Regions from separate parts of the Bacillus sp. FSL H8-0534 genome, predicted to be linked through region 1. Evidence: riboswitches for the same ligand, from Rfam matches in the RefSeq annotation. Region 1 holds a riboswitch; each other region holds the start of a gene.

Region 1 (2,205 bases):
CTACTTCTCCAATACTAATCACATTACTGATTTCGCTGCGCCCCTCTAAACTCCTCCTTAATTTGATCAAGCGTTCCTTCTTCTGTAATTAATCGATATGCTACATACGCTAATACTTTTGCGGATGTAACTAATGCTTTATCGCCAAGTTCCGAACGAGCTGCTTCTCTAAATTCATTCGTATGTGCAACTAAATTATCCGGCCCAATTTTAATATAAGGATGAACCGTTGGTACGACTTGACTCACATTTCCTGCATCTGTTGAACCGATTCCAAGTCTCTCTTTACGATTTACATCTTCACCAAGGTTTTCTAATTCCTCAGCAACCACCTCATTAAATGTCTTCGTCACTAATAATTCATCAATTTCATTTTGAAATTGATTGATTTTTACTGTTGTTCCTGTAGCTAAAGCTGCTCCCTTTGCAATATTTCGTACCTTTTCAGTTATTTCAACACATCTTTTACGTGTTGCTGCTCGAATAAAGAAACGGGCTGATGCGTAATCCGGAATAATATTCGGTGCCTTACCACCCTCAGTAATGACACCATGAATTTTCACATCTGATGGAAGCTGCTGACGAAGTGCGTTAATCCCATTGTAAAGCTGAATCACCGCGTCTAATGCATTAATTCCTTCTTCAGGTGAAGCAGCCGCATGTGCCGACTTTCCATAAAAATGAAAATCAAGTGGATCAACTGCGAGTGACGGACTTGTTGTTGCTGTTTTTCCACTAGGGTGAATCATAAGTGCTGCATCAATATTGTTAAACAAACCTGCCTTCACATAACTTGCTTTTGCACTTCCATTCGGCCCACCTTCTTCTGCTGGTGTTCCGAATACAACGATTTCACCGCCGATTTCTTCAATTGTTTCCGATAATGCAATGGCTGCTGCAACGCTAATTGTACCAATTAAATTATGACCACACGCATGGCCTAATCCAGGCAAAGCGTCATACTCTGCTAAAAAGGCAATTGTCGGCCCTTGTTTCCCTGAACTTTTCCGTGCAATAAATCCTGTTTCATGTCCTGCGATATTGTGCTGAAGCTGAAATCCTGTACTTCCTAAAAGTAAACTTAACGCTCTAGATGCAAAGAATTCTTGATTACCAATTTCAGGATTCGCATGTATATCATGACTTGTTTTTAAGTATTTTTCTCTATTTCTTTCTATACTTTCCGTAATACTATTTCGGTGTGACGTTACTTGTTTTGTTCCCATTTCCCATTCCTCCTTTAAATTTGCACATAAAAAAGCCTCTTTCTAAAAGATAGAAAGAGGCTTGAACATACAGATTCAAAAATGGCCTTCTTTCTTATCTTTCAAGTCTTTCACTTGCTGGAATTGGCACAGTATTCATATTGAATCCGCTGCCGAGGTTTCATAGGGCCAGTCCCTCCACCTCTCGTGATAAGAAAATCGTTTTTATTTTCATAAAATTATATTAAATTATTTTCATTCTAGTTTTATTCCGAGTAAATGTCAAGGAATTCCGATCTGATTTTAACGAATATCTAAAAATCCTTTTAAAACGCCAATCGTTTCAGGCGCCTGCATTCTTGCACATATATAAGGGAATTCTGGACTTCCTTCAAACATCATTTGCGATGTTAACGGAGCACCTACCCAAAAGATCTCATCATCAATACATACAAATGGGAGTGATTTATTTTGCCTTTGTACTCTCACATTTTTTAATGGAATTGGTCCATCGCTATAGATTGTTACCTGCGCTGTTGTACGCATTAACGCCTGCCATACCCTTTTATCTACTTGTCTTGTACTTGGGAGCGAAATAATAATTTTTTGTTTTGCTGACAGAATGTCTTTTAATAATGCTTTCGTCTCTTCCAAATTCATTTGCATAAACCATCTCAAGCGTTTTGTAATTTTTCGTTCTAACAATGGACGTGATGTTGTACGATCATATACATTTCCGTGTCTTTCTATGTGAGAAGTTAAGTGAGATAACGCTTGTTTTCTAGAAAGATTTTTCCGCATATATTGACAGTCCGATAACTGAATGAGCTTTCCTCTTGCTCTCGTTACCGCAACATTTACAAGACGATGATTCTTATGATCAAAGAATAACACGCCAGGACGTTCCTGCGGATAACTATCTACTGTATCAAAAATCATCATATCGCGTTCAGATCCTTGAAATTTATGAACCGTCGCTGCTAGAATAGGTGTATTTCGA
Region 2 (2,205 bases), 2.8 Mb from region 1:
ATCGTTTTTTATACCCTATTCTAATCAGGAAGGAATAAAAGATATGCTAAAGAAACATAGAATTTTATTTATTGGTGCTGGCCGTATGGCAGAAGCAATCTTTGCTGGACTTCTCAAAACAAGTAACGAACACATTGAAAAAATTATCGTATCCAATCGGAGTAACATAGAAAAGCTTAAACAATTAGAGAAAAAATATAATACCTCCATTACGAGTGATTGGACTCAACATATCAAAACTGTTGATACCATTGTTTTGGCGATGCCACCAGCTGCACATGAACAATTATTAGCAGCGTTATCTCCTCTTCTAACCAATCAATTTGTTGTAACGGTTGCTGCCGGGATTGGTCCATCTTACTTAGAAGAAAAACTTCCTCAAGGTACACCTGTTGCCTGGATTATGCCAAATACAGCTGCGACAATTGGAAAGTCTATTTCTCTATATACAATGGGACAGTTCGTAAATGCTGAACATCAAGAAACTTTACAACTACTCTTAAAGGGGATTGGTACAGCACAGCTATGCACGGAAGAAGAAGTTCATCAGCTGACCGCTGTTACTGGAAGTGCACCTGCCTTCCTTTACCATTTTGCTGAAGGTTTAATTGAAACAACAAAAAGCTATGGAATCGATGAAGCAACAGCAAAACATCTTGTTATCCAAATGATTGCTGGTTCTGCTGCTATGCTTGAGCAAGAACAAGATCCAGCTATGCTTCGTGAACAAGTGACAACACCAGGTGGTTCAACTGCAGAAGGTTTAAAAGTTCTATATGAAAATAATTTTTCGAAGATTATTTATCAAGCAATTGAAGCAACCAATAAAAAAGCTAGAGGGAATTAATATGAAATTCACAAGCTTACACAACATTACATAACGGTGTAAACGCCTTGGTTTGGCTTAGGTGTTTTTTAAAGTTGAAGATGGCACAGAAGTAATTGATTCTGTAAAAGCAGCTATTAAAAATGGATACCGCAGCATCGATACAGCGGCAATATACAAAAATGAAGATGGCGTTGGTCCAGACCCTGATAATTTTGATTTTTAAAAACGAGAGTCACTGTGCAATTGCACAGTGCTCTTTCTTTTTATATCCCTATTTAATAGACTGAAAATTTAAACCATATTCCATTTCATTGACAGTTCATTTATCCGGGTGTAAGATTTTGAATAATCAAAGAAACAAAAAAATTAATACAAATTACTATGTTTACTCATTGTATCAAGAGAGGTGGAGGGACTGGCCCTTTGAAACCTCGGCAACAGGTTCACTTTGAATACTGTGCCACTTCCTGCAAGCATTATGCTTGAAAGATAGAATGAGGGACTTCGTTTATATACAGGCACATGCCTTGTAAACAAAAATCCCTCTTTCTCGATAAGAAAAGAGGGATTTTTTCTTTCCCTCAAAGTTGTTCATTAACTATTTTTTTAATACCCAAACAATTTAGGGAGGAATTTTACATGAAAAAGAAATTTGTACCTGCTGTCGCATCTGTTTTAGGAGCAAGTATTTTATTAACAGGATGCGGTAACTATAAAGACGATGCAAGCGGAGCAAAAGCAAAAGATAAAGCACCTGATAAACAAGTATTGAACTTAGCTGCTGGTACAGAAATCCGCACAATGGATACTGCACGCGCTACAGATACTGACTCTGGTCAAGTAATGAGAAACGTATTTGAAGGTCTATATAACCTTGGTGAAGGAAACAAACCTGTGCCTGGTGTTGCAAAGTCTCATGAAGTGAGTCCGGATAAAACAAAATATACATTCCATTTACGAGATTCCAAATGGTCAAATGGTACACCCGTAACAGCGAAGGACTTCGTCTTTGCTTGGCAACGTGCAGTTGATTCAGCAACAGCTTCTGAATATGCCTTTTTATTCTTTGATATAAAAAATGCAAAAAAGATTAATAGTAAAGAGCTTTCGGCTGATCAACTTGGTGTAAAAGCAATCGACGACCACACTTTTGAAGTTGAATTAGAGCGTCCAGTTCCATACTTCATTAGCTTAACGGCATTCCCAACATTTTTACCGATTAATGAAGAATTCTTTAAATCACAAGGTGATAAATATGCATTAGAAGATAATAAGCTTATCTATAATGGAGCCTTTACATTAAGTGATTGGAAACATGAACAAAGCTTTAAGTTTAAGAAAAATACCAACTATTGGGATAAGGATAATGTGAAACT
Region 3 (2,205 bases), 3.5 Mb from region 1:
ATACAGAATATTTACGGTAAGGAATGATAGAAGTGATTGACTGGACAGGTGCTGAAGCTACAGCTTTAATAGCAGACCAAGAAAAAACAGTGTTATATGTATATACACCGATGTGTGGAACATGCCAATTAGCAAAGAAGATGTTAACAGTTGTAGAAGCTACTATATCTAATTTGGAAATAGGAATGCTAGATTTAAATTACGCTCCGCACTTAGCGCGAGAATATGAGGTAGAAAGTGTACCTTGTTTACTCGTATTTGAGCGGGGAACACTTATGAAGAAAATATATGCATTTCATTCAGTTGAATATTTATATACGGAATTACAGTAGGCGGCAATGTTTTTGCCGCCTCGACATATTTCTTGGGAAATACGCCTGAAAGATAGAAGTGATACGTTATTTGTCGAGAGAAAGTAACAGGATTGCCCTTTAAGAAGATGGAATGGTATTTAGTAGAAAGTGATATGAAGGATGTGATTAGAATGGGATTATATTCGTTGCTTCAATCATTTGTAACGTATGCCAATAGCCAATATCATTTAGAGCCACTTCTACGGCAAGGAGAAAAAATAATTAATATCCGTTTGGGAGCTGAGTGTTATTCACTTCAAATCTCAAGAGAGTATATACAAATTTTGAAAGGAACCGAGGGAACAGAACAAATTGTTTGTTTTGGGGAGGAAGACCTACAGCGATTAGTTACTGGGAATATTCGGTTACAAACTTTAATTAATAATGGGCGTGTACACTATTCTGGAACGTATCGCACGATGCTATTATTTGAATCAGTGTTTCATATATGTAAACCAATGCCGGTAGGTGCTTAATATTCCGAAGTTTCGTTTTTTGTGAAAATTCCTGTTGACATAGTGGGTGTATATTGATACAATTCAATTCATAAAATATAGACAATTTCATAAATTTCAAATCAGACGAAAATTGAATCTGATTTCTCTTATCAAGAGAGGTGGAGGGACTGAGCCCTATGAAACCCGGCAACCGTCAACTTTTATGTTGAAATGGTGCCAATTCCTGCAAAGCAAATGCTTTGAGAGATGAGAGAAAGGGATAATGTTGATATACGCATATAAACCTTTCTGCTCATTCTAGAGGCAGAAAGGTTTTTTTGTTGTTTGAATGAGGAGGATGTTCGAATAATAAAAAGAGCCGCTTATGCGTTTTAAGAAATCTAGCTCCAGCGGCTAGAACATTCGGTCGTTTCACCCCTTCCTGCGAGGTGAAAAGCGCCTCTATGTCAGGGGTTCCAACGCCCTCTTGTTCTGAGCAAGCCGCTTGCGCTTTTTAAATCAAAAAGGGGTGATACACCATGATTCTATTAGAGAATGTAAAGAAGATATATAAGTCAAAAAGCGGTGATGTCACTGCTGTGGATAACGCCAATTTAAAAATAGAGAAAGGTGAGATATTTGGTGTTATCGGATATAGTGGTGCTGGGAAAAGTTCTTTAATTCGATTGTTTAATCAATTAGAGAAGCCAACTTCCGGACAGATTACGATAGCTAATCGAGTTATTTCCACAATTACAGGGAGTGAACTTCGAAAGGCAAGACAAGAAATTGGAATGATTTTTCAGCATTTTAACTTACTGTGGTCACGAACTGTACGTGAAAATATCGCTTTTCCACTTGAAATTGCAGGTGTAGATAAAGTGCAGCGAAGAAAGCGTGTGGATGAGTTGATTCATCTTGTTGGATTAGAAGGTAGAGGTGATGCGTATCCATCTCAATTGAGCGGCGGGCAAAAGCAACGCGTTGGGATTGCAAGAGCATTAGCGAATAATCCAAAGGTGCTCTTGTGTGATGAAGCGACATCAGCACTTGATCCAGAAACCACAGATCAAATTTTAGATTTACTATTAGATATTAATAAACGTCTTGGATTAACAATTGTACTGATTACACATGAAATGCATGTGATTCAAAAAATTTGTAATCGTGTTGCGGTAATGGAAAAAGGAAAAATTGTGGAGACTGGTCCTGTACTAGATGTATTCCGTAATCCACAGCAGGAGATTACAAAGCGTTTTGTTAAGCAAATAACAGATTCTGAAGATGCGGATGAAGCAATTGAACATTTAGCAGAGAAGTATCCGGAAGGCAAGGTTGTAAAGTTGCAATTTATTGGTGAAGTAGTAGAAAGACCTGTCTTGCAGGAACTTATGAAGCAAGATGGCGTGGAAGTA
Region 4 (2,205 bases), 4.4 Mb from region 1:
TGCCTTGCCCTAGATTGATAACATCGTGACCTGCTTCAACTACTTTGTTAACTTTTGCAACAAGTGAAGCGAAAAACTGTGTTGGTAAGGATGTTACAATCTCGGAAGGTTGAAAATGTTTCATACTTTCCACCTCTTTTGAAAGTTGTTACAATTCTAGTGACAAATGATATAACCTTTCCAAGTTTTTGTAAAGAAAAAATAATTGAAAATGGGGCGGATAAAATGAAAGTCGCATGTATTCAAATGGATATTGCTTTTGGTGATGTGAACACAAATATTGAAAATGCAAAGAAAAAAATAGGAGAAGCGATGCAAAGAAAACCAGACGTTATTGTATTACCAGAACTTTGGACGACTGGTTATGATTTAAAACGACTTCCTGAAATTGCAGATGAAGGAGGAATACAAACGAAAGAACTTCTATCAGAATGGGCGAAGCAATTTGCGGTGAATATTGTTGGGGGTTCTGTTGCAAAGCAAACAAAACAAGGTGTTACGAATACGATGTATGTTGTGAATCGCGAAGGTGAAGTGCAAAATGAATATAGTAAAGTACATTTGTTCCAGTTAATGGACGAACATAAGTATTTAATAGCTGGTGATGGAACCGGTGAGTTCACGTTAGATGATGTGCAGTGCGGGGGGACAATTTGTTACGATATTCGTTTTCCAGAATGGATGCGTGTTCATACTGTAAGAGGGGCAAATGTATTATTCGTTGTAGCAGAATGGCCGCTTGTTCGCTTAGCACATTGGCGTTTACTTCTTCAAGCGAGAGCGGTAGAAAATCAATGTTATGTGGTTGCATGTAATAGAGCAGGAGAGGATCCGGATAATATGTTTGCTGGACATTCTCTTATTGTTGATCCATGGGGAGAAATTGTAGTAGAAGCAGGAGAAGAAGAATCTATTTTACATGGGAAGCTAAATTTAGAAAAAGTTAAGGAAGTACGTAAGGGAATTCCTGTCTTTACTGATCGACGTCCAGAATTATATAAATAAAAAATATTGACAAATGATTTTTATTCTTGTTATAGTCTGTAGCAGAAAGTTAAAAATTCAAATAAATTATGCAACTCTTATCAAGAGCAGGTGGAGGGATTTGGCCCGATGAAACCCAGCAACCGACCGTAATACCATTGTGAGATGGGGCGTTTATGCGCCAAAAAGGCACGGTGCTAATTCCAGCAGAAAGGATAGCTTTCTGACAGATAAGAGGGGAGAAGCTGAACTTCAAACCTCTTTCTTCATGGAAAGAGGTTTTTCTTATGATGAAAAACCTCTGAATTAAAAAAGGGGGATAAGAAAATGGGATATCGTTCATTAACAGAAGAAACAGCAGTTCAATATGTAAAAGAGCATGGATACTTTGAGAAAAAGGCAAAGGTAACTTGTCATGAAATAGGAGATGGAAATTTAAATTATGTATTTAGGCTCCATGATGGAGAACGCGGTATTATCGTAAAACAGGCTCTTCCATATGCAAAAGTCGTTGGAGAAAGCTGGCCACTTTCGTTAAGTAGAGCCACAATTGAAAGTCAAGCATTACAAGTTTTTGCAAAATATGTACCAGAATACGTTCCGAAAGTATATGGTCATGATGAAGAGTTAGCTGTGACAGTAATGGAAGATTTGTCAACTCTTACAATTACTCGTAAAGGATTGAGTGAAGGGGAAGACTATCCGCTTTTATCTCAGCATATTGGACGTTTTTTAGCACATGTTTTGTTCTATACGTCAGATTTTGGCCTACCAGCAGAAGAGAAAAGGGTGTTAGACGGAAAGTTTGTAAATCCTGATCTTTGTAAAATTACAGAAGATCTTGTGTTTACAGATCCGTTTGGAAACTATGAAACAAACGATTATGAGAAAGAATTGCAACCTGTCTTAGATGAACTTTGGTGTGATAAGAAATTAAAATTACAGGTAGCGCAGTATAAATATAAATTTTTAACTAGAAAAGAAGCGTTAATTCATGGTGATTTACATACAGGTAGTATTTTTTCATCACCTTCTGAAACGAAGGTGATTGATCCGGAGTTTGCAACATTTGGACCGCTTGGATTTGACCTTGGTCAATTTATTGCAAATTTATTGTTGAATGCACTATCAAGAGAAGAAGAGAAACGAAATATTTTATTCTATCATATTGAAAAAACATGGAGTAATTTTGTAGAAGTATTTACAAAGCTATGGGTACTA

Evidence for each region. Region 1 has a riboswitch for S-adenosylmethionine ahead of MHH71_RS00905 (M20 family metallopeptidase). Riboswitches for the same ligand answer to the same signal wherever they lie in the genome.
Region 2: another riboswitch for S-adenosylmethionine. It lies ahead of MHH71_RS14925 (peptide ABC transporter substrate-binding protein); the one in region 1 lies ahead of MHH71_RS00905 (M20 family metallopeptidase).
Region 3: another riboswitch for S-adenosylmethionine. It lies ahead of MHH71_RS18615 (methionine ABC transporter ATP-binding protein); the one in region 1 lies ahead of MHH71_RS00905 (M20 family metallopeptidase).
Region 4: another riboswitch for S-adenosylmethionine. It lies ahead of mtnK (S-methyl-5-thioribose kinase); the one in region 1 lies ahead of MHH71_RS00905 (M20 family metallopeptidase).

Annotation. Positions count from the first base shown of each region.
Region 1 covers NZ_JBBOUC010000001.1:152,167-154,371, reverse strand. Annotated here, with positions in the region: gene MHH71_RS00905 (M20 family metallopeptidase) at 24-1,226, opposite strand; SAM riboswitch class I at 1,318-1,422, opposite strand; gene MHH71_RS00900 (AAA domain-containing protein) at 1,509-2,205, opposite strand, start outside.
Region 2 covers NZ_JBBOUC010000001.1:2,926,043-2,928,247, forward strand. Annotated here, with positions in the region: gene proC (pyrroline-5-carboxylate reductase) at 44-847, shown strand; partial or broken gene MHH71_RS14920 (aldo/keto reductase) at 874-1,025, shown strand; SAM riboswitch class I at 1,221-1,325, shown strand; gene MHH71_RS14925 (peptide ABC transporter substrate-binding protein) at 1,469-2,205, shown strand, end outside.
Region 3 covers NZ_JBBOUC010000001.1:3,700,166-3,702,370, forward strand. Annotated here, with positions in the region: gene MHH71_RS18600 (toprim domain-containing protein) at 1-20, shown strand, start outside; gene MHH71_RS18605 (thioredoxin family protein) at 24-332, shown strand; gene MHH71_RS18610 (hypothetical protein) at 485-829, shown strand; SAM riboswitch class I at 955-1,064, shown strand; gene MHH71_RS18615 (methionine ABC transporter ATP-binding protein) at 1,330-2,205, shown strand, end outside.
Region 4 covers NZ_JBBOUC010000001.1:4,564,294-4,566,498, forward strand. Annotated here, with positions in the region: gene MHH71_RS23365 (pyridoxal phosphate-dependent aminotransferase) at 1-124, opposite strand, end outside; gene MHH71_RS23370 (carbon-nitrogen family hydrolase) at 139-1,005, shown strand; SAM riboswitch class I at 1,080-1,221, shown strand; gene mtnK (S-methyl-5-thioribose kinase) at 1,312-2,205, shown strand, end outside.